DNA from 3 places in the Cytobacillus sp. Hz8 genome. Region 3 is predicted to be linked to each of the others. Evidence: riboswitches for the same ligand, from Rfam matches in the RefSeq annotation. Region 3 holds a riboswitch; each other region holds the start of a gene.
The links. Region 3 has a riboswitch for glycine ahead of ACE38V_RS13675 (GNAT family N-acetyltransferase). Riboswitches for the same ligand answer to the same signal wherever they lie in the genome.
Positions count from the first base shown of each region.

Region 1 (10,337 bases), on a different contig from region 3:
AAGCTAATAAAAGAATTGGATAGCGGTGGAACTGAAACTCGAGCTGCCTGTGGCAAAATAATTCTTCTCATCGTTTGTGCATAGCTCATTCCAATCGAATATCCAGCTTCCCATTGCCCCTTTGGAATGGAAAGAATCGCAGCGCGAATAATTTCAGAGGAATATGCCCCTACGCTCAATGAAAAGCCGAGAATAGCAGCTGGAAAAGGATCAATTACGACTCCAATTGTTGGTAACCCATAGAATAAAATAAATAATTGCACTAATAATGGAGTACCGCGAATGACGGACACATACACACGCGCAATAATTTCCAATATTTTAATTCCAGAAATTCTTGCTAAAGCAGTTAATACGGCAAGTACTAATCCCAAAACAAAAGAAATAAGTGTGAGTGGAATAGTATACAAAAGAGCTCCCTTCACCAAAGGGAGAAGGGAACTTTGTGCTATTGTCACTAATCGGTCTAATCTCTCAGGGTCTGCAAATATACTACTTAAGTACATCTTCACCAAACCATTTCTTAGATATTTTTAAATACGTACCATCATCAATCATGTCCGCTAAAGCATCATTAACTGCAGCTACAAGAGTATCGCTACCCTTTCTGAACATGATTCCACTTTGAGAAGCATCTTTGTGAATCGCTACTTCTTTAATTGGAGCATCTGGTTTTTTCTTCTTGTAATCTAAATAAGTTAAATTGTCATTAATCGTTGCTTCTACACGGTTAGAAGAAAGCAATTCAACTGCTTGGTTAAACCCTTCAACTCCAACTAGCTCTGCCCCAAAGGATTTCGCCATATCTCCATAATTGCTTGTAAGTGATTGAGCTGATTTTTTTCCTTTTAAGTCATCAAAGCTCTTGATGTCCTTATTACTTTTATTCGTAATAAGAACTGCTTTAGATGTAATATATGGAGTTGAGAAATCATATTTTTCTTGACGGTCTGGACGAATTCCAACTTCATTAACAATCATGTCAAAACGCTTTGCATCTAATCCAGCAAACATGGCATCCCATTGAGTTTCTTTGTATTCTGGCTTTACTCCAAGACGTTTTGCTACTTCGTTTGCAATATCAACATCAAATCCAGTAAGCTTACCATTATCATCATGATAAGTGAATGGCGGATATGTACCCTCAGTACCAATTAAAATCTTGCCTTCATCTTTAATCTTTGCAAGTAAATCTCCATTGCTTTCCGTCTTCTTCTCAGCTTTGTCTGCTGTATCTTTATCATCATTCGTACCACATGCAGCTAATACAAGTGTAAAACTTAAGAGCAATACGAAAAATAGTGATAGCTTTTTCATGTAAATCCCCCTAATCCTGATAGTTTTTGTCGGTATTTGTTATACTACCATTAAATCTCATATCCGTCAAAGGAAATTAATTTACTCTTATTTTCCTCCATTGTTTGCAAAATTACTCATCCTATCTTTAAACTGGAAAAATTTCAATTTTCACCTCTTCGATGATAATCGTTTGATGATTTTCAAGCAACTTCTCATAGCTATAATCATCATTTTCTTTTAAAATGAATATGAAAGAAACAATCCGAATAATGGAGGATAAAACATGAATAACCACGAGATTGATTACAAGATATACGGTGATGATATGCAATTTGTCGAAGTGGAATTGGATCCTCAAGAAACCGTTATCGCTGAAGCTGGCGGATTAATGATGATGGAGGATAATATCCAAATGGAAACCATCTTTGGTGACGGCAGCAGCAATGGCTCTGGCAGCGGCTTAATGGGAAAGCTTTTTAGTGCCGGAAAGCGCGTTCTTACTGGGGAAAGCTTATTCATGACAGCATTTACGAATCAGGGTCATGGAAAAAGTCACGTTTCCTTTGCCGCTCCTTATCCAGGGAGTATCATCCCATTAGATTTAAGTGAATTAGGTGGAAGAATTATTTGTCAAAAGGATGCCTTTTTAGCTGCAGCTAAAGGAGTTTCCGTTGGCATCGAATTCCAGCGCAAAATTGGTGCCGGATTCTTTGGCGGTGAAGGATTTATTATGCAAAGGCTTGAAGGAGATGGAATGGCTTTTGTTCATGCTGGAGGAACATTACATAAGAAGGAACTTGCTCCAGGCGAAACGTTAAGAGTCGATACCGGTTGTTTAGTGGCTATGACAAGCGGTGTTGATTATAATATTGAAATGGTACGTGGAATTAAAACCGCCTTATTCGGTGGTGAAGGTCTATTCTTTGCTACCCTACGTGGACCTGGGACAGTTTGGATTCAATCACTTCCTTTTAGTCGCCTTGCCAGCCGCGTCTTTGCCGCAGCACCACACCGAGGTGGATCTACAGATGAAGGCAGTGTACTAAAAGGCATCTTTAATATGTTTGATGGGGACTGATGAAATTAGGAGGAATGGGTCAATTGACTCTTCTTCCTTTTTTTATACAAAAAATAATTTTTTCCATAAAATCTTGACAAGCTATTTCAGTATGTTAATATAGAAAATGTTCACGGGATATTAGCTTAGTTGGTAGAGCAGCTGACTCTTAATCAGCAGGTCGTAGGTTCGATCCCTACATATCCCATCCAAAATAAAAAGGCATGAGCTTTGAAAGCTTGTGCCTTTTTATTTATATCATAATCAGAACTCATTCCATCCTTCTTGACAGATTCGCAGTTTCCATCAGAAATAAGAAATGAAAAAAACCGAAAATCATCATGGATGCAGCCATAATACTTAAACTAACTAATAAAAATAAATTCTCTCCGTTGAAACCGTTTACAAAAAGACTGATAAAAAAAGAAATGAACCCAATTGTTAATCCAATTCCTGAAAGTAATCTCACAATTGCCAGGTTTTTCACCATATCATTCTTCATGCTTCATCACCCTCCTATATATTCTATTTTATGTTTGTTCACAAAATTGTCAAACTTTTTCTGTAAAAATAATCCATTTTTTTACTTGCACTCCATTTCCCTTCTTTTCGTAGAATACCTTAAAGTGCTTATAGGAGGTGAAAATGAGCGATGAACCAAAATCATGTTCCTTTTACTCAAGCCAATAGAGAACCCACTCAACTAGTTTCAAATATTAAAAAGGCGATTAACGGAGAATTTAGTGCGATTCATTGTTATGAAAAACTGTCAAAGATGACTCATTCTGAGAAGGAAAGAAAACAAATTCTCGAAATTAGAAAGGATGAAATAAAGCACTTCCAACAATTTTCACAGGTATATACACAATTAACGGGAAGAGAGCCTAACCCAAAAATTAGTGAGGAATGTCCAGACACTTTGCGAAAAGGATTAAAATTTGCCTTCAAGGATGAACAAGAGACGGTTGATTTCTATTTAGATATATCCGATCAAGTTCATGACCCGTATATTCAAGAAATTTTTCGAAGGGCAGCCACCGACGAACAAAACCATGCCGTATGGTTTTTATTTTATTATCTTAAAAACAAATGAATGTGAAAAAGGGCGGAGAAAAAATTCTCACACCCTTTTTCATTAATTTATTAAAGATTGAAGCGGTGCAGGAATTCTGCCACCACGACTGATTAATTTTTCAGAGCTGTATGGATTCACACCAATCACTGGAGCACGGCCAAGCAACCCTCCAAACTCAATCATGTCTCCTTCACTTGTTCCAGGAACTGGAATAACGCGTACAGCTGTCGTTTTTTTATTAATCATGCCAATGGCTGCTTCATCGGCGATAATCGCTGAAATCGTTGCAGGAGATGCATCACCAGAAATCGCAATCATATCAAGTCCCACGGAGCAAACACAGGTCATGGCTTCTAGTTTAGAAAGCGTTAATGCATGATCGATAATTCCGCGTATCATCCCATTATCTTCGCTGACTGGGATAAATGCTCCACTTAGGCCACCCACATAAGAGCTCGCCATCGATCCACCTTTCTTCACGGCATCATTCATGAGCGCAAGCGCTGCAATCGTTCCGTGTGTCCCTACTCGTTCAAGTCCAATTTCTTCTAAAATTTCCGCCACACTATCATTCATTGCGTTCGTTGGCGCAAGCGATAAATCCATAATTCCAAACGGAACTCCTAGGCGCTCTGCCACAACACGGCCAATTAATTCACCTGCTCGTGTAATTTTAAAGACTGTTTTCTTAATCACCTCTGATACCTCACCTAAATCAGCATCAGAATGCTTCTTTAATGCATTCAACACAACCCCAGGACCACTGACACCTACATTCAGAACCACTTCACCTTCACCAGCTCCATGAAAGGCACCTGCCATAAAAGGATTGTCCTCAACAGGATTACAAAAAACAACGAGCTTTGCACATGCTAATCCATTTTGATCCTTCGACTTTTCTGCAGCTTCTTTAATGATTTCTCCCACTTTTCGGACGGCATCCATATTAATTCCTGATCTTGTCGTCGCAACAGATACCGAAGCACATACTCTTTCAGTTACACTTAACGCTTCCGGCAGAGCATCAAGAAGGGTTTGGTCTCCTTTGGCAATTCCTTTATGTACAAGCGCAGAGTATCCTCCTATAAAGTCAACACCCAATACAGTTGCCGCTTTATCTAAGGTCTTCGCTAATTCAATCGCCTGTTCTATCGTTGCATTACCTAGTATTTCTGCAATGGGGGTAATGGATATCCGTTTATTGATAATCGGAATTCCAAACTCTTTTTCAACCTCTTCCGCAACTTCCTTCAATCTGCTCGCATATCGGGTAATTTTGTCATATACTTTGCCGTTCATTTTTGCAAAATCTGAGTCTGCACAGTCATATAAACTAATTCCCATCGTAACGGTACGGATATCTAGGTTTTCCATTTGCACCATGCGAATGGTTTCCATCATTTCCTGCAAAGCGATATTCATGATTGTCCTCCTATTATTCCTCACAACAACTGAGGCAATTTTTTATAGCCTGATTATTTCATTATTCCTCTTATATCCGGTGCATTGCTTGGAAGATTTCTTCAAGCTGAATATTGATTTTTAAGTTCAATTCTTCCCCTAAATCATCCAATTCCTTTTGTAAAACATCCAGCTTATCAAAGCCTGAAACGTCGACCAACATCATCATCGTAAAAAAATCTTGGAGAATCGTTTGGCTAATGTCAAGAATATTAATCTGATTTTCTGATAACACCGTCGTTACCTTCGCAATGATCCCTACTTGATCCTTTCCAATCACACTTACAACTGCACGTCTTCTTCCCATGTCAATCACCTCATCAATGAATTAAAATGTAAAAGGAGATTGGATACACTCCAATCCCCAGTTCAGTTGAATAACGATTCAAAACTATCAGTTACTCTTCTGTCCTTTTGCCTGAGATTGTGAATCCTTCGGCGCCGCAACATGGCGGTCTCTCCAGAAGCTGCTCCTGCTATAGTTTTACCCATAGCCCTCACCGCTACTATTTATATAAAATAATTAAAATTATATCAATCTATAATGTTTCTGGTCAATAACAATTGTCTCACCCGAGATTAAACGATTTTTTTGACAGCCTCCATTTCGATTTCCTCTTTTTTAGTGCTCTCTCTCATGATAAACGGATAGAGAATAAGCCCAAATACAAAGAGACCAATTCCTAAGAAAAATGTCTTTAGATCTGCAGTCCCAGTTTTAATCACCCAAATGGAATAAATCAAAGCAAGTCCCGTAATAATCCCATCCACAATTCTTGAACCTTTTATTTCCGCATAGGTTTCACCTGAAATGACGAGCTTCATCTGATAAATGGCTGAAACAAAGTATGGAATTAAATAGGCCAGTGTCGCGACAATCATCGCAAAATTATATGCTTGTGTGACTGTTCCTGAAATCGTTGAAAAAATAAAAATTTGGGTCATAATGTTTGTTAAAGTTAACGACCGCTGCGGATTTCCCTTTTCATTGGTTTTCGCAAACCACTTTGGAAATAAATTTAATTTTGCGGCTTGATAAGGAACCTCCGAACTTACGACAACCCAACCAATATTCGAACCAAGTAAAGAAATAACAGCTAGGATCGCCATAATGGCTGCTCCCTTACTACCTATTACAGCGTCAAGTGCATCAACTAATGGTTTCTGTGATGTGACTAACTCTTCATGTGGCAGGGCAGCCATTGTTAACAACGTAATGGCTATATAAATCAGAACTGAAATCAATAATCCAAAAATCGTCGCTTTTTTGACATCCTTTTGTGATTTGGCACGATTAGAAAGCATCACCGCTGACTCAATTCCAATAAAAGCCCAAAGAGTGGCAATCGCCGCCGCGTTGATCTGTCCCCCGAATGGAACAGGATGACCCTCTGCATTCGTATAAGTTTCCCCTAATCCTAAATTACTTGCATCAAAAATAGTAAGTGTTAACACGATAAATAATATAAAACCAATTATTTTTGCCACGGTGGTAACTAAATTCAATTTTCCAACACCATTAAAATGATAGGTTAAAATCCACTGAATTCCCCATAATAAAGCGCTGCAAACAAGAAAGGTGATTAATTTCCCCAATTCAAGCTGAAAGCTGCCAATGGAGAGGAGCGTTTTTGTACTTTGCATCACAGGGAAAAAGGTGGATAAATATCCTGCTAAGGAAATCATAACAGAAGCCGTTGCCGCCCAATTCGCTGCCCAATAGCCCCATGCCATGCTATAGCCCGCAATTCGGCCATTTCGAGGATTTCGAAATAAGGCTTGAGCATAGCTTTGCGGACCAGCCTTAAGATCAGGCTTTCGAATAGCTAAGTTTCCAAATACAAGGGCAAGAGTTAATACCCCTAAACCAGTGGCGCCCCACGACATAAGGGCTCCCATTGAACCAGATACTTGTGCTAAATTGGAAGGCAACATAAAAATTCCGCCACCAACCATATTCCCGATAACAAATGTTGTTAAAATTAAAAATCCCCATTTTTTATTATCCATTTGCATGCACCTTTCTAGATGTCGTCTAGTTATTTTATAAAAATGGTCTTTCATTTTTAAAAGGAGTGAAGATAGCTTTTTAGGGATATTTCTGTTTAGCGTCTATATTATAGCAGATACTTTATTCTGATAAAATGGTAAAAAAATAAAGTGAAATAATAAAAATAGAGCTAATAATCAGATTAGTAAATCCTTTATCAGCTCTTGATATATTTGGTTATTGATAACACTCATAAAACATTCAATCTTGTACAGATGACTAATCTAATAACTTTTCCAATTCATCTAAAGTTTCACCAAATACTTCCATTGCTTCATCGATTGGCTGCGATTTCGACATATCAATCCCCGTTTCTTTTAACATGAGAATTGGAGATCTGGACCCTCCTGCACTTAATAGCTTATCCTGAATTCTTGTCACAGCGTGGGTGCCTTCCTTCATAATTTGCTGAGAAAGGGCTGCAGAAGCCGCAAAGCTTGTCGCATATTGATAAACATAAAAGCTATTGTAAAAATGGGGAATGCGTGCCCATTCCATCGCAATTTCCTGATCGGATTCCACGGCAGGGCCATAATATTTCTTATTGATATCAAGATAAAGTTTTTTTAACGTTTCTGCATTTAATGATTCGCCTCTTTGTTCTAACTCATGAATTTGCTCTTCAAATTCGGCAAACTGTGTTTGTCGAAAGAGGGTGGTTCGAAAGTCTTCAAGTCTTTGATTTAATAAGGAGATTTTCTCCTCTCTACTCTTAGCCTGCTTATATTCGTGATTCCATAAAAGAGTTTCGTTCAAGGTTGAAGCAACCTCAGCGGTAAAGGTAGTATATCCTGATGTGATATATGGCTGTTTTTTATTGGAATAGAAGGAATTCATCGCATGTCCCAATTCATGGGCAAGCGTATACACATCATTCTTTGTTCCCTGATAATTTAATAGCACATAAGGATGAGCATCATAAGCTCCCCATTGATAAGCCCCGCTTCTTTTATCTTCGGTTGCATACACATCGACCCAACCATTCTGAAAGGCCTGTTTGATTTGTTTCGTGTATTGTTTGCCCAAAGGTTTTAGTCCAGCTAAAACCATTTCTTGTGCGCGTTCATAAGGGATATAACTTGAACCCTCTGCCATAACAGGGACATGAATATCATACATATGAAGCTTTTCCACAGCGAGCATTTTTTTCTTTAGCTTCATGTAACGATGTAATTGGGGCAGTCCTTTATGGACCGATTTGATTAAATTATCATAGACTTTAACCGGAATATGATTGGCTTGAAGGGATGCCTCCAATGCGGATGGATAGTGACGTACTTTGGCATAGATATTATCAGCCTTTACTTCTGTGCCTAGGGTTTCCGCAAAGGAATCCTGAAAATTAGCAAGCGTCCCATAATAAGTCTGAAAGGCTACTCTTCGAACTTCCCGATTCTTATTTTCCATAAATGCTGGATAATTGGCCCTGGTTAAAGGAACCTTCTGCTGGTTTTCATCTAATATCGCTGGAAATCTTAAATCCTTCTCAAGCATTTCGTAAAAATTAGATCCTGTACCAAGCATAGGTGAAACTTTCGCCAAAAGCCCCTCCATCTCTTTTGACAGTGTATGTGACTTGGAGTGCATCATATTTTTCAGTACTTTTTTATACTTACTGAGCTCTACATCCTTTAAATATTTTTTCATTTGCCTTTTCGGAATGCTGATGACCTCCGGTTTAAACCAAGATGTGTTTTCATAAAGAGCTGTTGACATATTCTCACTTTTGTCCGTCATCGATTGCAGAGCTGGATTTGATTGATTGACGTCAAATGCAAGCTGAGCATATATATAAGCTTTCTCCTCCATTCTTGATAGGACAAGTAAATCGTCTAAAGCCTTTTTCATATGAGAAGGAGATTTCGTAAGTTTCCCTTTATATTTTCGTTTAAACTTCTCCGATTCCCGAACGACTTTATGAACATCCTCTTCCCATTCCTTTTGGTTTCTATACATGGTTTCGAGCTTCCATTTATATTGGTTTGGAATTTCTCTCCGATTCTCATAACTTACAATATGTTCTTGCTGCTCCTTTGCCCATCCTAAAGTAGGGTAAGTTAGAATAGCAAAAGTTATGACAACGCTGATAAGTTTTTTCATCAAATCAATATCCCCCTGTGTTCACGGATTAAAATAAGAATTCTGGTGCTACTTAGCTATATTAGGTTTGACATTTTTCGGGAAAAATATGTAAACCGTGTTGAGCAGATGGAATATGAACAGGGCATTTCCCTAAAAAAATTAATAGAAAAAATGCACCGTTTAAGACATTTAGTCTTTTCGGTGCATTTATTTTAATCTTGCATTCGCGCATTTTTTATTAATTTGAAATGATAAATCCGGTAAAGTGAAACTTCCATCAGTGGGGGTTTTCGACGCACAGGACGTGCTAGTGCAGACGTAGCGATTGACGTCGCGCTTTTAGTTTGCCATTCATCCCCTCTGATGGTTAGTCACGCAAAGCCTGATTGATTTTTCTAAGGGCTGAAGCCCAAAGAAAAATCTTATTTCACTTATCACGCTCATAGCGCCACGTCCTGTGGCTTTCGCCTGACTAGGACCTTAATCCCTCGTCGGACCTTTACGGACAGTTGATCTCCCACTTATCTTCTTCGTATTCACAGAATCTTGAAGTGGGAGTCAAAATGTCCGTTAAGAGTGGGATAAAACCTTTTCCTATAAGCTCTTATGCAAAAGAGCTAATATTTGTCGTAATTCTCTAATAGGGATTTGTCCTGGTGCGGATGCCTGTTTGGCCGCACCAAAGGTGATGGCAGAACCGAAAATTTCTCCGGATAGACGACTGATGACTCCTGTACCCGCCATGGACATGGTGATGATAGGGCGAGTGGCGAATTGTTCTTTCATCGCTAAGGTTGCATCTAATAATGTTAGGACGTCAGCTTTTTTTGTTGGCATGACAGCAATTTTGGGGATATCAGCACCTAGTTCTTGAGCTTTTTTTAATCGTGCAATGAGTTCATCCTTGTCAGGTGTAGCTTGAAAATCATGATTTGAAAGAATGACAAAAACGTGATGCTCATGGGCATGCCCAACCAAAGTTTTGACGGTCGCCGCTGCATTAAATAACTCCACGTCGATAATATCGACTAAACCCGTTTCCACAATGGCCTTATTTAATTGGATGTAATCGGCTGGGCTAATTTCTTGCTCGCCACCTTCTTTTGCACTGCGAAAGGTAAAAATTAATGGCACATCTGTTAAGATTTCTCGAATTTCTTTAAGCGCTCCTATCACTTTTTCAAGCTCAGTTAATTTCTCAAAATAATCAACGCGCCATTCCACCAGGTCTATATCAAGCGTTCGTAATTGCTGAGCTTCCTCCTGTAACTCTTTGAGAGTTTTCCCGACAAGCGAAACACATATTTTTGGTA
Region 1 is NZ_JBHKFI010000008.1:92,296-102,632, reverse strand. It holds gene ACE38V_RS11825 (amino acid ABC transporter permease) at 1-506, opposite strand, end outside; gene ACE38V_RS11820 (amino acid ABC transporter substrate-binding protein) at 493-1,317, opposite strand; gene ACE38V_RS11815 (TIGR00266 family protein) at 1,583-2,377, shown strand; tRNA gene ACE38V_RS11810 (tRNA-Lys) at 2,492-2,564, shown strand; gene ACE38V_RS11805 (hypothetical protein) at 2,628-2,858, opposite strand; gene ACE38V_RS11800 (ferritin-like domain-containing protein) at 3,009-3,449, shown strand; gene ACE38V_RS11795 (PFL family protein) at 3,492-4,853, opposite strand; gene ACE38V_RS11790 (ACT domain-containing protein) at 4,924-5,199, opposite strand; glycine riboswitch at 5,289-5,366, opposite strand; gene ACE38V_RS11785 (amino acid permease) at 5,472-6,902, opposite strand; gene pepF (oligoendopeptidase F) at 7,162-9,042, opposite strand; gene aroD (type I 3-dehydroquinate dehydratase) at 9,619-10,337, opposite strand, start outside.
Region 1: another riboswitch for glycine. It lies ahead of ACE38V_RS11790 (ACT domain-containing protein); the one in region 3 lies ahead of ACE38V_RS13675 (GNAT family N-acetyltransferase).

Region 2 (10,337 bases), on a different contig from region 3:
ACAAATCCATCATACAATATTATAAATGAAAACTCTGAAAAGTAAACAACCGTTTGTAACTACTTTGTGACGAATGCATTATAGGCACAGGAATCACAGCCACCCATAATCATGTTTTGCTTTTCTTCTAATTCAAATGAATCAAATAGAACAGAAAACATTCCTTTTAAGAACTCAATATGCATGTTGCAAATGGTTGATGTATGCTCTTCAGCAATTTCCTTAAATGGACAGTTGAAAATTTGAAAATAGATTTTGGACTCTTCTTCGTTTATTTCAAATTCTGGATAGAATCCAGCAATGGTGGAAGCATGTTTTAAAATATTTATTTTTTGTTCAAAGGACAAATTCGAATTTTGATGAAGACGATTTATTTCCTGCTCGATTACTTCCATACCGAATTTTTTACCTGTATTATATAGAGCTTTTTTTCCAACCTCTCCAAGTGAAACCATTGTTTCAATCGCAATTTTGGAAAGTAGTTGATAATCTCTAAATGGGAAATTTAATTGGATTACATCATCAGAGAGACGATATAATCTGCTTGGGCGTCCACCTTTTCCTGTTTTCTTTGTTTCAGATTTAAGCATATTGACATCTTCTAGTTTTGATAAATGTAAACGTGCAACATTTGGATGAATATTAAAACTGTCTGCGATTTCTTGAACAGTAACGTCTTGATGTCTTTTTGTAATGTATTGATAGATATAGTATCTTGTTGGGTCTGAAAGGACATTTGTGATTCTTAATGTTTGTTCCAATTGATTCACCTCAAGGCTCAGGATTAATTAAATTCATTATAATACAGCAAAAAATGGTTAACACTGTAAACACTATAAGTTTAGAAAATGTTCACAAATAAATGGAGAAATCTTGAACTTACATTTTTGGAAACTATATTACAATAATAGTGCTAGAATAGGGAAATTTCCTTATCTTTTTGCGAGAAAAAATGAAAAAATTATGAAATTAAGAAGGAAAATGGAGAAACTTGTCGAAATATTATAAAATTCCCAAAAAAAGGAGGTGCTTGATGAAATTGGCTTCAATTGAAATTTTGGCAGATCGAATTATGAAAGATGCAGTGCGAAACAGTGCTTCAGATGTCCACATTATTCCACGACAGAAGGATACTTTGGTTCAACTGAGAATTGCTAATAAATTACTGCCACGATTATATTTGCCCCTTGAGGAATGTGATCGCTTGATTTCTCACCTAAAGTTTAAGGCACAAATGGATATTGGAGAAAAACGGCGTCCGCAAAGCGGTGCATTCTCCCAAAGAATTGATGGCCACAATATAGGATTACGCCTATCCACCCTTCCTTCTAATAACCACGAGAGTCTAGTTATTCGAATTCTCCCGCAGCAAGAACAACTTCCTTCTTTTCAACTATCTCTTTTTCCAACCATGACAAGAAAATTATTAGCCCTATTAAAGCATGCACATGGTCTGGTCATTTTTACTGGTCCAACAGGCAGTGGAAAAACGACAACCTTATATTCACTGCTCAATGACTCGTCACATATGTATCATCGTAATGTGATTACCCTAGAGGATCCGATTGAAAGATACTATGATTCCGTGTTACAGGTACAGGTAAATGAAAAAGCGGGTGTGACGTACTCAACAGGGTTAAAAGCGATTTTGCGCCATGATCCAGACATCATTATGGTTGGGGAAATTCGTGATAGTGAAACGGCAAGAATTGCTGTTCGGGCAGCCTTGACAGGACATTTAGTATTGAGCACGATGCATACGAGAGATGCAAAGGGGGCTATTTATCGGCTTTTGGAATTTGGGGTTAATCGGTTGGAAATTGAACAAACCCTTATTGCGATTACAGCGCAAAGATTAGTTGAATTAACTTGTTCCTATTGTAAGGGTGCCTGCTCTCCACTTTGTTTTACTTATGGAGACTCAAAAAGAGCAAGTGTCTTTGAATTATTAACGGGAAAAGCCTTATCGTGTGCCTTAAAGGAAGCAAATGGAGAAAAATGTGATTTTCACTACTCAACATTAAAGGAAATGATTAGAAAGGGGGTCGCACTTGGTTTTATTAAAGAATCTGAATACGATCGCTGGGTATTTGAAGAAGAGAAGGAATAAATGGTCTGTTGAAGAACAGGCACAATTTCTAAAGCGAACAGGTGAGCTTCTTTCAAGGGGCTATCCACTTGCTGAGGCAATTGAATCGATTACCTTTCAAATGCCCATGATGAAAAAGAAAGATATTACTCAATGTTTAAGCGAATTAAAAGAAGGCTATCCCTTCTACAAAATTTTGTTTGATTTAGACTTTCATTCCACATTAATTGGCTTTGTCAATTTTGCCGAAAAGCACGGTGATTTAGCGACTGCTTTTCAGGATGGGAGTGAGATGATGTTAAAAAGAGTTAGGGATATGCAAAAATTAAAAAACATCTTTATTTATCCCATCTTTTTAATCTTTATTACCGCTTTCCTTTTTGTTTTTGTTGAAAAAATATTGCTTCCAAGATTTTCTATCCTCTTTCAATCCATGAAAATAAAAGAAAATTTTTTTACCACGATCATATATGCATTTGGCCAATCATTTCCACTGTTTGTATTCCTTCTCATTGCATGTCTCTTTGCCATCCTCTCCTATTATTTCCTTAAATTTCAGCACTACTCAAAAATGTATCAGAAAAAAATAATCACTTCTATTCCGATTATTGGATCATTCTTTAAATTATTATATACTCACTATTTTTCAGTTCAGCTTAGCTATTTATTAGCAGGAGGATTATCTATAAATGAAGCTTTAACGATTTTTGAAGAGGAAGAGCAAAGATTTGAGCATGAAATGGGACTTGAAATTAAACAGTTATTAACAGCAGGGCAAAAATTAGAGGATATCTTATTACAGTTTACATTTTTTGAAAGAGAATTATCCGGCATTGTTAAACATGGGCTTCAGAATGGAAAACTTGATCAGGAATTGCATTTTTTCGGAAAATACTGTTTACAGCAATTTGAGGAAAAAACGAATAAACTTCTCAAGAAGATACAACCATTTTTATTTTCCATTATTGGCCTGTTAATTGTATCGATGTACTTAGCTATATTATTACCAATGTTCCACTTACTTGATGGTATTTAGAAAGGAGTTAGTGTGAAAAATTACTATTTGTGCCGACAGCGGTAGCGGCGGAATGGAGGTTTCTATGATAAAAAATGAAAAAGGCTTTACTCTGATAGAAATGATGATCGTTTTGCTTGTGATTTCGATTCTATTAATTATTACAATCCCCAATATTACGAAGCATAACTCAACCATTAATGATAAAGGGTGTAAAGCATTCGTGAAAATGGTTCAGGGGCAAGTTCAAGCCTATGAAATGGATAAAGGAACACTACCGAAGGATACAACGGAGCTTGAAACAAATGGATACTTAAAAAAAGGAGAGACATCTTGTCCAAATGGCTCATCTGTAACAATCAGTGCGGAAGGTGATGTAACCGCCAACACCGGTAGTTAGTATGGAAAAAGGCTGGAATAAAGGCTTTACCTTAATTGAATCTCTGTTTGTCTTAAGTATATTTATGCTCATGGCTATGATTACTATTATTATGATGAAACCACAAACTAATTTGTTGAATCGCAGTACGTTTTTTTCCCAATTGAAAGCAGATATATTTTATGCCCAGCAATATGCAATCAGCAATCAAAAACAACTTTCCCTTAATATTCTTCCGAACCAATATAAGTATTATATTAAAAATCAAGACGGCTCATATTTACTAGAGCGGGAATATGCAAGGAATATTGATATTTCAGAGGGAACCTTAGGGCTATATTTGAAATTTAATCCAAATGGAAATGTCAATAAATTTGGTTCAATCATGATTTACATTGGCAAGGAGACTTATCGAATGATCTTTCAAATCGGAGGGGGACGTTTCTATGTTGTGAAGGAATAATGGTTATTTTCTCTTCGAACTGCTACTCTCCTTATCAACCATCTTTTTAATGGTATTTAGCCTATTTCCTATCTATTTCCAATTAACGAGGCAATCTATCAGTATAGAAAGAGAGCAAAACGCAACACATATTTTATATGAAATGGTTTTAAATCAAGAAAATCAAATTCCGCATAATGAGATTATTTATCGAAATGAGGAAGCTTTTAATGTGATCTGGAATGAAAATCCCCCCAACAATCATCAGGAGGTGTGCGTGCATTATCAAAATGGTTTTCACAAAAGTGTGCAAAAATGTAAGATCATTGAATAACTTTGGTTTTACGATGTTAGAGATGGTATTTGCCTTTTCTATTTTTTGTATCATCGTGTCTTTTCTCCCTATATGCTTTCGAATGATGTTAAATACCCATTCGAATGAACAAAGAATTCAAAGACTGGAGTGGGAGGTTTTTATTAGTCAAATGAAAATCGAAGTTCAAAGTGCTGACCAAATTAGTGGTGATGATCAGAATCTTTTGCTTTTAAAGGATGGGGCTAGAATTACGCTTGAAAAATATGGGGCAAATTTAAGAAGGAGAGTGAATGAGGAGGGGCATGAAATTATGCTTCAGAATGTACAATCCGTGAAATATCATTATCTTAAAAATGGAGTAACCATTATCGTGACGGATACGTTTCAAGCCACCCATACGGCTACGATTTATACGATCATTGACTTGGAGCAGGCCTCATGATTTGTAATGAGAAAGGATTTACCTATCCTTTAACCTTTATCTTATTTCTTTTGTTTACTATTTTTCTTTCAATTCAAACTGAATTATATGTATCAGAGAAGAAAGTTCTGAAAGAGGCTGAGCAGAATCTAGAAAAAGAATATTATTTTAAACAAGCAGTTAATGATATCCAAAAAGCTCTTCAAGAAAATGGACAGGACATGAAATCGGGGACATTAGCGTATATGGATGGAGAAGTTGATTATTTGATTAAGGATTTAACTGCCGAAGTCTCACAAATCACGTTTCAGATTCATTTTCCGGAAAATGAGAAGGTAACCGGTATGGCTTTCTATGACAAAAAATTAAAAATAATGATAAAATGGTATGAAAAAAACTAATAGGGGATTTAAGGATGCAACCTATCTATATCATCGGTTTTATGGGAACAGGAAAGTCAACAGTCGGAAAGGCACTTGGAGAGCTTTTTGAACTTTCGGTATACGATACAGATGAGGAAATTATGAAACAGCAAAAGATGAGCATCAATGAGATTTTTGCACAAATGGGAGAGACGGGCTTTCGCATGATAGAGACGGAAACTCTTAACAGGATGCCTAAAAACGGGATTATTACGACAGGCGGAGGTATCATTTTAAAGGAAGAGAACGTTAAATATATGAAAGAGACGGGAGTCGTTTTTTTGCTCCATGCCACCATAGAGGAAATCTTACGAAGACTTGAAAATGACGAATCACGCCCACTTCTGAAAGGAAGTAAGAAGGAAAATGCAGTCAAGCTCTATAGCCAAAGAGAACCTTTATACCTAAAAGCTGCAGATTTCATCATTGATACTACCTCTAAATCCATTTTTGAAATCATCAAAGAAATCAAAAATCGATTGAAATGCTGAGAAATGGACATACTTGCTAATGAAAAGGCAGGTGTGTCATTTGAAAACAAATGATTATTTAAAATATATTATTCAACTATTTGTTCAGTATATGGATCAGCCAAAGGAGGAACGGATTAAGAGGCGTTTAGAGCGGAGAGATGCGAAAGAAACCTTTTTATTTAAATGGTTTGGAATCATCCCTTTTGCAATTTTTGCAGGCTTGAAAAAAAGGAAGTGAGTCGCCTGTTGTAAAGTGCTGCTCACTTTCTTTTTTCCATCTGTTTAATTTAGTTTTTCATCTTTATTTAGTGATTTTATGAATTAACTCCATGTATTCGTTGAGTCTTCACGCAGATAAAACAAGCCACCATTGATAATCGAAATCATGATCTTTGGTTCATATTGCTCTTTTAAAGCTTGCTTTTCGATTTCATAACTTTCTCCTTTTTCTTCGATATCTTCATAGAAGTGTTCAAGCAAATGTAAATCCTTTCTCCAACGCTCTTTTGCTTCATCTGCCCAGTGGTGATCTTCCTGTTGAAGGGAATTTGTCAGATATCTTTCGATGCGAGCTAGTCCACTTTTCGGCATAATGAGTGGAGATAATGTAAAGGAATAGTCCGGGATTTTTGGTGCTAATTTAAGCCCCATTAATTTGTCATGAAAATCTTCAACAAGTTGTCCGTTGATTAATTGCAAACCAATGGATTGAAAGATATCCCGTTTTCGATCACATTGATAAGAGATTTTAACATTCATCCCTAACCATGGTTTTAGTGGAATATGCTGACTAGGTCCTGTTTGCAGATTTTCATAAAGCCGGATATAGCCTGCTAAATTTTTGGTTGATTGAAAAATTTGATGAAGTCGCGGTGAACCAAAATGGATCAGTTCTCCTTTCAAATTTTCAGGTGCCTTTTTTTGATCCATAATTAGATTGAGCTTCATCGGATTTGGAATCCCACCGGTTTTTTCAAGGTAATGCCAATAAAATGGACGATTCATTAATTCTTTATCTAATTCAATGGTAAGCTGTACACTCATATATCCAGATTCATTTTCACAGATATCACAGCCATTTGCCTGAAAATAGCGTTCAAGAAATTGATGAATTTCCTGCTGTTGCATTTATATTCCCTTCTTTCATTTCTTCAGCAAACGAGATAATAGAAGATAGATTTTCCATCTTAATTCTCATTTCCCCTTCTGAAGTAGAATTGCCAAATATATCAGCAAGATGATCTTCGACGCTGCCGAAATCTAATTTGGATAAGATATCATCCAATTCGCCAATCACCTTTTCAAATAAATGAATTTTCTCATATAAAAGCTTGAGGATATGTTCCTCAACGGTGCCTTTTGTGGCAAAATTATAAATAAAAACATCCTTTTCCTGCCCAAGGCGATGGATTCGTCCGATCCTCTGTTCAAGTCTCATCGGGTTCCAAGGCAAATCAAAGTTTATAATATGATGACAAAATTGGAGATTGATTCCTTCTCCTCCTGCTTCTGTAGCAATTAAAACTTGTGCATGATTTTTAAACAGCTCCCGCATCCAATCCTTTTTTCCTCGCTTGAAGCCGCCTCGAAAGGGAACAGAGCTGATTCCATGCTGCTTAAGAAACCATTGAAGGTATAATTGGGTTGCGCGGTATTCAGTAAAAATGATTACTTTATCTTGGATATTTTGAATTAATTCCAGTGCCTTTTCTGCCTTTGAATTTATTTTTACAGCCTCCACCTTTGTTATTAAATGCTGGATTTGCTCTTCAAATCGTTTGTTTGGGGATTCTTGTCGGTTTAGCATATTTTTTAAGGTATAAAAGACTGCTTCTCTGCTACTACAGGCTTCTCTTTGCAGCGTCATGACAGAAAATTGGCTGGAGGTTACCCATTGATCTTCTCCTTTAAGTTCTAAAATGGATTCATATAAATCTCTTTCTTCCTGAGAAAATTCAATTGGGATGGTTTTAACCTCCCGTTTTGTCCATTCAATTCCGGTGTCATTTCTTCGATTCCGTATCATGACCTTATTAACGAGTTCTTTTAAATGTTCATCATCATTGATTGAGCGTGAATCCTTTTTATATTTTTCATAAAAGGCGGACTCATTCCCTAAATGTCCTGGTTTTAGAAGGGATACTAAATTAAAAATCTCTTCTATGCGATTTTGAATGGGGGTAGCAGTTAATAATAGGCAGAACTTCTTCTTTAGGTTTTGGACAAATTCATAGTTTTTGGTTTTGTTATTTTTAAGTTTGTGAGCTTCATCAATAATAATTAAGTCATAATTCTGCTGGTGAATGATGTCGCGATGGGGGCTTCGCTTGGCTGTGTCGATGGAAGATACGACAACATCACATTGCTCCCAAACATAACTTTTTCTTTGCGCTATTGCAGGAATATAGAATTTGGAGTTTAACTCATATGCCCACTGTGTGACGAGGGAAGCAGGTACTAAGATTAATACCTTTTTAACAAGACCGCGAATCATATACTCCTTTAAAATGAGTCCTGCTTCAATCGTTTTACCTAACCCAACCTCATCTGCCAAGATAGCTTTTCCATTCATATTTTCGATAACTTGTTTTGCCACTTCAAGCTGATGGGGAAGGGGAGTTAAATGGGATAGATGCTTTGGAGCAGTGAGCCCTTCAAAATCTTCAATAATTGTATGTTTTTCCACTTCAACTGCTAATTTATATAATTCCCAGTTTCCCCATGGTCCATCATCATCAATCCTTTTTAATAAACCATCCTGCCAAGAGGAATCAAATATCATTTCCACTGTCATTATAGAATGCAGCTCCTTTTGTTCATAAGAAGTATGGAGTTTATTAGTTTAAATCGCCTCACTAGGTTTTCTACTGAATAAATAGTTAATTAAAAATAAATCTAGATAGGAATTGTTTTAATTTTTATTGCTCATTTAGGGTCTAGATGGTAGGATGAAGTTAGAAATTTGTCAGATTTGTTAATTTTTTTGCGGTATGCTGTATTAGTATGACCCATTTGGAAAATATTATTGATGCGGATGAGAATAAGGGGAGAGACTACATTTGTAGCGCCGAAGGAGCAAACAAGGTTTTGTGAATCTCTCAGGCAAAAGAACACTTATTTGACGCGACTCTGGAGAGCGTTTCAATTAGTTGAAACCACCAAAGGGGAAAGCCATTAGGTAAACTTTCAGGTGACAGGACAGAGATCTTCTCAAAGAAATTGAGGGGGTTTTCTGTCCTTTTTTGTGCCGTCAAGTGAATTTATAAGGGGGATGTTTATGTCAGAGCTAAGAAGAACACCATTGTATGACGTTTATAAAACGTATGGTGGGAAAACAATTGATTTTGGAGGATGGGAGCTTCCTGTCCAATTTTCAAGTATTAAAGAAGAACATCATGCTGTCAGGAATGCAGCTGGATTGTTTGATGTATCTCATATGGGAGAAATCACGGTAAAAGGCCCTGATAGTCTAAACTTCTTGCAAAAAATGATGACGAATGATCTATCAAAGCTTCAAAATGGCGGGGCTCAATATACGGCAATGTGCTATGAGACGGGTGGAACAGTTGATGATCTCCTCGTTTATCAAATGGAAGAAGCGCATTATCTCTTAGTCGTCAATGCCGCCAATATTGAAAAGGATTTTACATGGTTAGCCTCACATGTTGAGGGGGAGGTAGAACTAATAAATATATCTGAAAAAATTGCTCAACTTGCCTTACAAGGACCATTGGCAGAAAGTATTTTACAACCACTTGTTCATGGGATGGATTTAAAAGAAATTAGCGGATTTACATTTTGTCATGAGGTAAATATGATTGGAAAAAAGGTGCTTATTTCTAGAACTGGTTATACGGGTGAAGACGGTTTTGAAATTTACTGTGAGGCAACGGAAGCCATTTCAATATGGAAGAAAATTTTAGAGGATGGGAAGGATTTAGGTGTGTTGCCTTGTGGACTAGGAGCAAGGGACACGCTGCGATTTGAAGCAACTTTGGCACTATACGGACAAGAATTGAGTCAGACAATTACTCCGCTAGAGGCCGGAATTGGATTTGCTGTCAAATTGAATAAGGATGCTGATTTTATCGGGAAAGAAGCATTAAAGAAGCAAAAAGAAAAGGGGTTGGAGCGGAAGATTGTTGGAATTGAAATGATTGATCGCGGCATTCCAAGACACGGATATCCCGTTTATTTTGGTAATGAATTAATTGGTGAGGTCACTACAGGAACGCAATCACCTACTTTAAAGAAAAATATCGGCTTGGCTCTGATAAAAACCCTTTATGCCGATTTAGGAAATGAAGTAGATGTCGAAGTTCGCGGCAAGCACTTAAAAGCAAAGGTAGTTTCAACACCATTTTATAAAAGAAAATGATTAAGAATCGAGGGGAGATTAGTCCTATGATACATCGTTATTTACCAGTAACGGAGACAAACAAAAAAGAAATGCTCCAAGCAATTGGAGTATCGTCCATTGATGAATTGTTTAATGATATTCCTGACAGTGTGAAATTCAAAGGAAAATATAAAATAAAAAGTGCGTTATCTGAATCTGCTTTATTAAAAGAATTAACAGCCATTGCACAGAAAAATGCCGATTTAAAAGCAAACGTCTCGTTCTTGGGAGCAGGCGTATATGATCATTATATTCCGGTTATTGTTGATCATGTCCTATCTCGTTCAGAGTTTTATACTGCCTATACTCCTTATCAACCTGAGATATCACAAGGGGAGTTGCAGGCGATTTTCGAATTTCAAACGATGATTTGTGAATTGA
Region 2 is NZ_JBHKFI010000002.1:61,819-72,155, forward strand. It holds gene ACE38V_RS03290 (helix-turn-helix transcriptional regulator) at 60-761, opposite strand; gene comGA (competence type IV pilus ATPase ComGA) at 1,040-2,110, shown strand; gene comGB (competence type IV pilus assembly protein ComGB) at 2,052-3,125, shown strand; gene comGC (competence type IV pilus major pilin ComGC) at 3,190-3,504, shown strand; gene comGD (competence type IV pilus minor pilin ComGD) at 3,506-3,946, shown strand; gene comGF (competence type IV pilus minor pilin ComGF) at 4,273-4,683, shown strand; gene comGG (competence type IV pilus minor pilin ComGG) at 4,680-5,063, shown strand; gene ACE38V_RS03325 (shikimate kinase) at 5,078-5,575, shown strand; gene ACE38V_RS03330 (YqzE family protein) at 5,607-5,795, shown strand; gene ACE38V_RS03335 (YqhG family protein) at 5,879-6,685, opposite strand; gene ACE38V_RS03340 (DEAD/DEAH box helicase) at 6,654-8,351, opposite strand; glycine riboswitch at 8,592-8,681, shown strand; gene gcvT (glycine cleavage system aminomethyltransferase GcvT) at 8,835-9,935, shown strand; gene gcvPA (aminomethyl-transferring glycine dehydrogenase subunit GcvPA) at 9,962-10,337, shown strand, end outside.
Region 2: another riboswitch for glycine. It lies ahead of gcvT (glycine cleavage system aminomethyltransferase GcvT); the one in region 3 lies ahead of ACE38V_RS13675 (GNAT family N-acetyltransferase).

Region 3 (10,337 bases):
CGATGGGAAATGCGGCTATGACGACATCTGCATTATTTTTGACGGTTTTAGTCCCACTTGTTCCACTTATTCTTTAAGATCTGATGATAGAATGAAGAAGAATATCCCAAGGCGTAAATGTAAGTCATCGAATCATCTCTGCACTTTATTTATTTTAGCTGCTAATTAGATCTTTTTTAAAATTAAAATGAAATTTTTTATAGAAAGTTCAGTTAAGAATTATGAAACCAATCTAAGCCTTGCTTTCAATTGAAAGTAAGGCATTATCATTTTAATCTGTTTCATTACTTTTTGTAGTCTTCTTATTTTCCTTTACTCTAAGCTCTTGAGAATATTCTGTTAATAGTTTCGGCTGAAATATTTCAAGTTTGATATGTTTTGATTCATGACTGACCGCTTTTGTTTTGATTCGCGATCTAACGGCTAAGTAGATCAGCGCATACCCTGCAACCATCACCATTCCGGCAATAAGACCTGTTCCTTGACCGGAAATAAGTGGCATGCTCAATAAAATGAGAATCAGGCTGATTAAAGCGGCCCATGAGGTATAAGGAAATCCTGGCATTTGGCAAATCCCGTCAGGCGGACAGCCATCTCGGTTTCGAAAGCGAATGTGACTGGCCATTATGACCGCATAGGTAAAGAGTAAAGCAAAACCGCCAGTAGTGATTAATACTAGATAAACCCTTGGAAATAAAAGCCCAAACCCAAGTCCTAATAGCATAGCGAATTCAGAAAAAATGATTCCGCGATAAGGTACTTTGGAATGATCTTTCAAAAATAATGGTGCATGACCTTTATCAGTTAAGGAGCGAATCATTCTGCCTAATCCGAAAATGGATGATAATATTGCAGAAAAAATCGCAGAGATTAAGATAATATTCATGACGGTCCCTGCCCAGTCGATTCCCCAGCGATAAAGGGAGGCTACCATCGGGCTGACATTTTCATTGAGGATCGCTGTTGGAATAAGCGGGAGCAGTGCTGCGGCATATAAGATATATAATCCAACCAAGGAAAAAACGGTACAAGGTCTTACTGGTGTTGTATTTTGGATGTGATAGATTGTCTTTCTTGTTAACATAATCTGCATTGTAAGGTTTTTAGAAAAACAAAACGGCCAATTTCATAATTGTAAATCGCTTTGTTCTATACAAAAATAGCAGAAGTTCAACTATTAAAGTGAACTTCCGCTATTTGCATTAGATAGATTAACTTTTTGTTCTGTTTGGATTCGGTACGACAATTTTCACGTTTCTTTTATAAAAATAGAAAATAAATAAAAGAACAAACCATATAGGTGTTAATAATAAAGCCATTCGAGTTGCCTCAGCTACTAGCATGATGATTAAAATAAAAGCAAATAAGGCAAGCACCACATAGTTGATAAACGGTGTCAATGGTGCTTTAAAGCTGGATTTCTTTCGTAAATCTGGACGTTTTTTCATATAAATGATATGAGAGATTAGGATAATGCCCCATACCCAAATGAAACAGATCGCACTAATGGTAGTAACAATTCCAAAGGCTTGCTCGGGAATGAGTTTGCTTAGTAAAGCACCTACTGAAAGAACTACTGCGGATGTCAACAACGCGTTGCTAGGAACATGATTTTTATTTAATTTAGCAAAACTTGGGAGTCCCTCATTATTGCTGCTTAAATTATATAAAATGCGGCTCGTTGAAAATAATCCGCTATTACAAGCTGAAGCGGCTGAGGTTAGGACGACAAAATTTATGACTCCAGCAGCCACAGGTATTCCGACTAGCTTAAAGACCTGTACAAAGGGACTGCTAGACGCATTCAAATGATCCCAAGGATTAATACATAAAATAATGAATAAAGCTCCTACATAGAAAAATAAGATTCTAAGCGGAATTTTGTTGATTGCAGATGGAATGTTTTTCTTTGGGTCTGCAGTCTCTGCAGCGGACACTCCAACTAGCTCCACTCCCACAAATGCGAAAACCACCATTTGGAATGATAATAAAAAGCCAGAGACTCCATGTGGAAATAGACCTCCATCCTTCCAAAGATTATGAACCGCTACCGTTCCGGTATTCGTTTGGAATCCCATGATAAGTAGAATAATACCAATCGTTATCAAACATAGAATTGTAATGACTTTAATAATAGCGAACCAAAATTCTAATTCCCCAAAAAGCTTAACGGTTAATAAATTTAATCCTAATAGAATGATAATCCCTACAATCGCAGGAATCCATTGCGGAATATCAAACCAATATCGTACATAAACACCGACGGCAATTATATCAGCCATCGCTGTCATTATCCAGCAAAACCAGTAGGTCCACCCTGTAATAAAGCCTGCCCAAGGTCCAATATATTCTGCTGCAAAATCGGTAAAAGATTGGTAACCTGCATTCGATAAAAGTAATTCTCCTAATGCTCTCATCACAAAAAAGACGGCAATTCCGATTATTAAGTAAGCGAAGATTATAGACGGTCCTGCCAATTGAATGGCTTTTCCAGAGCCTAAAAATAATCCTGTTCCGATTGTTCCACCAATGGCGATTAGCTGGACATGGCGATTCTTTAAATCTCTTTTTAATTTGTGCTCAGTCACGTTTGTCTCCCCCATATGTTTTTATTAGGTATTTCTAAAGTCTATGGATGTTTAACACCTATGCCGAATTTAAAAAATACCCACAGAGATAAAGCAGGATTCTTTTTCCAGCCATATGTCTTATTTCAAAATGATTCAGCATGAAATCTCCCCATTATAATTGTGTTATAAAATTTCCCATCAGAAAGAAGTTTATCCATTTTTAAGATACCTTCGATTTCAAAGCCATTTTTTTGGTAAAGTTTAATGGCTTTTTCATTGGTTTCTAATACTTTTAAAGCCATTTTTTTGATTTGGCTGGAATCTGCCCAGGCAATAGACTCAAGTAATAGTTGGGTACCAATTTTGTAACCCCAATATTCCTTTAAGACACATACTCCAAATTCCACCTGATGAGTCAATCTTTTTAAATTATTTCCTTCACACCTTGAATAGCCAATGATACGGTCTTCAGTTTGGGAAATTAGGAAGAGATTCCTTGGACTCTGGGAATCCGCTTGAATCAATTGTTCAAAGCTAGTAGGATCCAATACGTCCTCCCCACTTTCCCTGTCCAAATTTTCTGTTTCCCCATCTATCTTTACACGCAGATGAGCTAATTCTTCTGCATCTACAGGACTTGCCGATCGAATGGAATAGTACAAAGAATTAACACAAAATTCCTTTTCTCGAATAATCATAATAATCTCCTATTCTATTAGGATAAAATAGCCTAGTTTGTAATTTTCCTTTATAAAACAAAAAGAGATTGGAGTTCTTCTCCAATCTCAAATGAACGTTAGAATAAACAAATAAAAGTTGATTACTCTTCTGTCCTTTTGCCTGAGATTATGAACCCTTCGGCGTCGCCATTGTGCGATCTCTCCAGAAATTGCTCCTGCTATAGTGGCCCCATAGCGATCATTGCAGTGTATGATGGAAGTGTTGATAAGAGAAAATACTTGCTTTCTCTCATTTTTAGTTTCTTTCAATATATTATTGTAAGATAATTTAAAATTTTATCAGTATTTATGTAATCGGTCAAGCTTATTTTTAGAGTTTGCCATTAATTTTGCGCGAATATAATGGATATTTTTTCATTTAATATTTAGTTTTGGAGATTTTGACCATGGAAAGGGATTATGTGTCTGGAATGAAGAAGATGAAGAAATTTAAAGGACTAATATAAGAAATATAAAGCAAACAATTTTAATCCTCGCATAAATTGAACATCTGAAGTTCATTCTAATAACGTGAATGAATTTGAGATGTAAAGGAGTAATGATATGAATAATGCCCAATCACCCATGCCTTCTCCCCCTGAGGCGATTACAACAAAGGATCTTTTATATTTAAAGGATGTGCTTTCTTGGGAGTTGTTAGCAGCGAAGAAATTTCATTTTCTTGCGACACAGGTGAGCAATGGAGAAATTCAGCAAGCCCTTGACCAAGCAGGTAGAATGCATCAAGATCATTATCAAAGAATTTTGTCTCATTTACAGGTGGATAATCAATCCGCTATGACAAGCATGCAAAATCAAAATCAGAATATGCCACATTAAGGTTGAGGTGAGAAGAATGCAAAATCAACAAGGAATGCAAAGCAATCAAATTGCAAATCCACAAACAGGTCAATTACCACAGGTTAAAAATCAGCAAATGAATGATCGGGATTTTTTAAACGATGGATTAAGCACATGTAAATATATTACGGATAGCTTAAATATTGCCGTTCGTGAAGCAAGTCATCAGCAGCTTTATACGGAAGTCCTTCAGATTCTACAGGAAACTCATAATAGCACTCGTGAATTGTTCAATCTTATGTTTAAAGAAGGCTGGTACAAGTTAGAAGCGGCAGATCAACAGAAGATTGATCAGGCTTATCAGCAGTTTAGTAATTATTCCACGCAATTTCCATATTAGCAAGAACAACTGCCCCCAAAGGTTTACACATGTAAAGCATTGGGGGCAGTTGTTTTTCATTGTTGTTCCCATTTCGTGACTTCTTCTCTTACGATTGGGGCAACTTCTTTTCCCAACAGCTCAATGGCTCGCATTACATCCTTATGAGGCATCGTACCCACTGGAACGTGGAGCATAAAGCGGGTAATTCCGACATCCTTCCTTAGATGAATCATTTTCTTAGCTACGGTCATAGGATCTCCCACATATAAGGCTCCCTTAAAACTTCGAGCAGCATCAAAGGTTTCGCGTGTGTAGGGTCCCCATCCCCGTTCGCGTCCTAATTTTTGCATCGCTTGTTGTGTTGAAGGGAAAAACTTCTCTGCAGCCATTTCATTACTTTCTGCAATGAATCCATGGGAATGAGAAGCAACGGGTAATTTCGATATATCATGTCCTGCACGAGCTGCCACTTTTTTATAAAGCCGTACAAGAGGTTCGAATTGCAGTGGACTGCCACCGATGATGGCAAGTACTAGAGGTAAACCAAGTTGTCCTGCACGAGCAACAGATTCCGGGGTTCCTCCACTTCCAATCCAAACAGGTAATGGGTTTTGAACAGGTCGTGGATAGATCCCGAGTTGATGAATGGAGGGACGATGTTTCCCTTTCCATGTCACCTTTTCAGAGTCTCTGATTTTTAATAATAGGTCTAATTTTTCATCGAACAATTCATCATAATCATCCAAGTCATAGCCGAACAATGGAAAAGATTCAATAAACGATCCTCGACCTGCCATGATTTCTGCCCGACCATTTGAAATAGCATCGAGCGTTGCAAAATCTTGAAATACTCGGACAGGGTCATCCGAAGAAAGTACTGTGACGGCACTGGTTAAGCGGATTCGTTTTGTTTGGGAGGCTGCCGCAGCTAAAATCACAGCAGGTGCAGAAGCTGCGTAATCTTCACGATGATGTTCTCCAACACCAAATATATCCAATCCTACTTGATCTGCGAGTACAATTTCTTCCACAACTTCGCGAATTCTTTGGGCATGGCTGATGACTTGTCCCGTTGTTACATTTGGTGTCGTCTCTACAAAAGTACTGATCCCTATCTCCATGAGTAGATCCTCCAAGTTTATATTTATTACTATATATACTACTATTTATAGGGAAAACATACGAATGATATGCACACGGGTTGTTTATTTAAGAGCTTGTTATTGTTCCTTGATGAAAAAACATTTGCCAGCGACCATCTTTCCATTTCCAGATGGAGCTCCGTAAAGTCTCCCGGTTTCTTGTTTCGTCTTGAATCCGATATGTCGTAAACACCACATCTTCAGATAATGGATATATACTAAAGTCAGTAAGGGTCATTTTCCGGACTGTTAAACCTCCGCCTTCAACGGAATCTTTTTTATACCAAATGGTTCCGGAACTTCCAAATTCAAAAAAATCATCGGCAAGGAATTGCTCTAATTTTTGCGGTGAAGTTCGAATTTCAGGCGATAAGAGTGCTTGTTCTAATTTCAGAAGCTGTAATTTTAATTCAGTAGAATCAAGCATGATGGTTCTCCTCCAAATTAGGTTTTAATATTTTCGATTGCAAAGGTTTGTTTTTAAGTTGAAGTGGAATAGAAAACAAAATGGGAAAGGTTTTTATTGTAAAAAAGCTGTTTTCCAAAATTCTAGCAGTTCGAATTATCCTTTTTTCGGACACAGTTGTTCCTAGAATTTAATTATTCTGCTTGAAAAAGCAACAAAGTACACGATCGGAGTTTGTTATGACATTTAAGTTTTGGATAATTTTACTTTCTTTTCATACCAAGGTGTTTGAGGTCTTGTTGATGGATATCCATATTGAATGCGATATTTTTTTCGTTCCTCAGTAAAGTCCCACCAACTTTTCCCGCTATCCCGATGATTGGCGTGATGAACGATGCAGCGGAGAGTATCCTCGACACATGGGTCTTCCCAAAATCCATAAAGTGACTCGAGGCGATTGATTAAATCGGCGCCCTCTTCATTTTTTATTTCTTCAAGAGAGAAAAATTCCAAATCAATGACTTCTTGTGCTGACTTAGGTCCAATAGAAGGAATGGTTTGGAATTCAGCCAAGGCACGAAGATACTTGGCCCGCTCTTCTGTACACTGAAGACTAATGCATATTGAAGCGGAATCCATATCTGCTATTTGATTTAATTTGATTTTCGCTTTTTTAAATGAGTCTTTTCTTCGGTTGATAATGGCAGTTTAGGAGTTTTAGTAGTCATATATTCACACCTTTCATTTTATTGTTTCGGAAGTTTCCCTGGTTTATCTGAAAGATGTTTCTCAAGTCTTTGTTGCAAATATTGTTCAGATTCCCCGAATGGGACACTTAAATTTTTCCAATCGCGCCCTTTTAACTGCTTCCCTATATAGACGATTTGCCCAATATGGTAAGCGTAATGGGCAAATTGTCTTTCAATCGCCTCTACTACAGAATGCCCTTCCCCACGAATGTAAATTGTTTGTAATAAATTATTTTCATTTAAATCGTTGATGGCATGAAAGAGGGTATTCCACCCTGCTTCCCAATCTTTCATCAATTCCTTTTTAGATGACAAAGTATCAATAAATTCTTGATCACGTTGTCTTGTGGGCTTTTCTCCATCTGAATGTAAAAAATCTGTCCATCTTGAAATCATATTTCCACTTATATGTTTGACGATAATAGCAACACTATTGGATTGCTGATTTAAGTTCCAATGAATGTCCTGTTCTGTTAATTGTTCAATCGTTTTTTCACCGAGGTCCTTTAAAGTATGAAATCGATCTTTGATGACTCTTAAATACTCCAGTTCAAAGCTCACTAAAAACCCACTCCTCTGCATTACGATTCCCCCCTATAATAACATAAAATCCCATTTCAAAGATGAAATGGGAAGAATCTTAAATTGAAGTTAGGCTCAAAATAGGGATCTTGTATAATGCACGTAATTGGTGAACACGCCATCAACTCCTAGTTTTAGAACTCGTTGTTGTTCACTTTTCTCGGAAGGTAAAAAATAAACATAGATTTTTAAATGATTTCGTTTTAATTTATCGATGCTCGTTTTATTCACTATACGGGAGTCCAACCCTACTCCAATCGCGTATTTTTTCCAGTTATGAATATGTTGTTCTGTAATTTGACTTGGCTGTTTTAATTCGACTAATTGAATTAAGGGAATCTTTGGGTTCATTTTATGTATTTTCACTAGGCTTGAGGCAGAAAATGATTCAATCATGATTCGATTATTTTTGATGAGTCCTTTCTTATTTAATAAATCAAGCAAGGGTTTTTCCATGACTAATTGCTGATTTACTTTTCGGGTTTCAATGCAATATTTGGTTTTAGCCCCGAACTGGTTGATTAATTCATTTAAAGTGATAATGCGTTCATTTGTGTAATTAGGACTAAATTTGCTTCCTGCATCTAGTCTTTTTAGTTGTGCTAAAGTATAGCGATGAACATCTCCAACACCATTAGTCGTCCGATTCAAAGTAGAATCATGCATTAAGATTAATTGACGATCTTTCGTTTCACGTAAGTCCATTTCGATATAATCAACCTTATCAGCAACAGCGATGCGAAAAGCAGACATTGTTTCTTCAGGTGCTCTATCGAAGGCACCTCTATGGGCAATAACGGTAGATTGCAGTTTCGCAAACGTCTTTTGATGCCAAAAGAAATTAGATAGTGTAATTACCATAATAAGAGTAAGAAATATTTTTTTCATTCTTTTAATTTATCATAAAATCATCATAGTATACAGGAATATTTATCTAATTGATTTGTGTTCAGTAGTTATATTTTGTCTCTACCCTCTCTTTTCAAATTATACGTAAATATTTCATTATAAATAATAATTATTATCAATAATGAGAGTAATATTAATTACAATTTCCTCTTTATCTAAAGGTATACTTGATTATTATTCTCAATTAAATATTAATTTTCTCAATTAGATTGACTTCGGTATATCTGAGCAGTATGATGAGCCTATAAGGGGATGAAAAAAATGAAAATGGAAGATTATCACCATCTCAGGCATGTAAAAGAGCAGCAAAAATCGAAGAAAACCTTATGGATTTCCTTATTTCTTACGCTCTTTTTCACATTAGTAGAAATTGTGGGTGGCTTATTAGCAAATTCCTTGGCGCTTTTATCAGATTCAGCACATATGATGTCAGATGTCGTTGCTCTTGGTTTAAGTATTACAGCGATTTATTTGGCAACAAGAAACTCGAACAGTAAATATACATTTGGATTTCTTCGCTTTGAGATAATAGCTTCCTTTGTTAATGGTCTTGCGTTAATAATCATTGCGATGGGAATATTTGTAGAGGGAATCAAGAGGATTGTTACTCCTAGAGAAGTGGATTTAACCTATATGCTTTTTGTTGCGGTGCTTGGCCTACTGGTAAATATTATTCTTACCGTAGTGTTAGTCCGAAGTACTAGAAAAGAGAATAATTTGAATATCCAAAGTGCACTTTGGCACTTTTTTGGTGACCTCCTTAATTCTATTGGGGTCATTGTTTCCGCAATCTTGATTTATTTTACAGGTCGTACAATTTTAGACCCAATAATCAGTATGGTCATTGGTGGGGTAATTCTAGTCGGCGGTACAAAGATTATCCGAGAATCCTATTTGATTTTAATGGAGGCGGTTCCGAACGGTTATGATTTAGAAAAGATTCGAAAGGATATATTGGAAATTGACGGAGTTGTGGATGTTCATGAACTCCATCTTTGGACGATTACGACTGAACATTATTCACTTGTAGCCCATGTTTTTGTTCATGAAGAATACCAATCTTTTAATCTCATAGCGAATATCAATCAAATGTTAAAGGATAAATACAGTCTTCGGCATTGTACGGTTCAAATTGAAAATCCGGCAATCAATAATCACGGTCTTTATGGTCAGCATTTTATTGGATAATTCCATTATGACTCATTTTGAGTTTATAAAAATTCATCCTTTTTTATACCAAAAGGATGAATCATACTGTGGATTGGATACCATATGATTTGCATTACCTTGATTAAATATTTACTAGCTATCGAAATGCTAGAATTGAAAAAAGGAAAGAGCAGGGTTAAGGGTTAACACTGCTCTTTCCTTTTAAACTTGTGTTTTATTAAAAATAAATCGTTCAATAATCTCTGCCACAACGCCTTCATTATTATCAGCTTTTGTTGTATAATCACAGATTTTTTTTACATCATCAAGGGCATTCCCTGCGGCTACCGATAATCCAGCTACTTTTAGCATAGCAACATCATTATAATTATCCCCTATTGCAATCGTATCCTTAATATCGATATTGAGAATTTTAGCTAAATCAATTAGCCCTTGCCCCTTATCGACTCCCAAAGAATTAAATTCCATATAGCGGTTAGATGAATAGCTGATGGTTACTTCTCCGTCAGTGATCGGCTCCATATCCGGCTCTAAGGACATTAAATATGGGACATCTACATTTTGAAAAAGAATCTTAGCAATGGGTTCATCTTTTAAGAAATCAACGGTATTTTCTTCCATAATAGTGACTGCTTCTTTTTTCGCTTCAATTTTTTCCGCTTCGCTTTCAGAAATATTATAAACATAGAGCTTGTCCATCGTATAAAGACGAATACAGACATCCTTTGTTAATCCATACTCAAAAATTTCTTTCATTTTATCAAAATTTAAACCTTTGAATTGCATTAAACGGTTTCCTTTATTTTCAGTTAGGGCGCCACCGTTAAAGGAAAGGATGTATTCTCCAACTTCATCGTATAAATGTAGATTCTTTAAGTATCTTTGGATTGACATAAAGCTTCTCCCT
Region 3 is NZ_JBHKFI010000010.1:91,601-101,937, forward strand. It holds gene ACE38V_RS13660 (LrgB family protein) at 1-77, shown strand, start outside; gene ACE38V_RS13665 (amino acid permease) at 272-1,084, opposite strand; gene ACE38V_RS13670 (amino acid permease) at 1,212-2,588, opposite strand; gene ACE38V_RS13675 (GNAT family N-acetyltransferase) at 2,714-3,268, opposite strand; glycine riboswitch at 3,389-3,466, opposite strand; gene ACE38V_RS13680 (ferritin-like domain-containing protein) at 3,854-4,129, shown strand; gene ACE38V_RS13685 (spore coat protein) at 4,146-4,490, shown strand; gene ACE38V_RS13690 (LLM class flavin-dependent oxidoreductase) at 4,547-5,593, opposite strand; gene ACE38V_RS13695 (nuclear transport factor 2 family protein) at 5,682-6,041, opposite strand; gene ACE38V_RS13700 (helix-hairpin-helix domain-containing protein) at 6,267-6,659, opposite strand; gene ACE38V_RS13705 (DUF1572 family protein) at 6,767-7,351, opposite strand; gene ACE38V_RS13710 (glycerophosphodiester phosphodiesterase family protein) at 7,427-8,239, opposite strand; gene ACE38V_RS13715 (cation diffusion facilitator family transporter) at 8,522-9,448, shown strand; gene ACE38V_RS13720 (Cof-type HAD-IIB family hydrolase) at 9,632-10,337, opposite strand, start outside.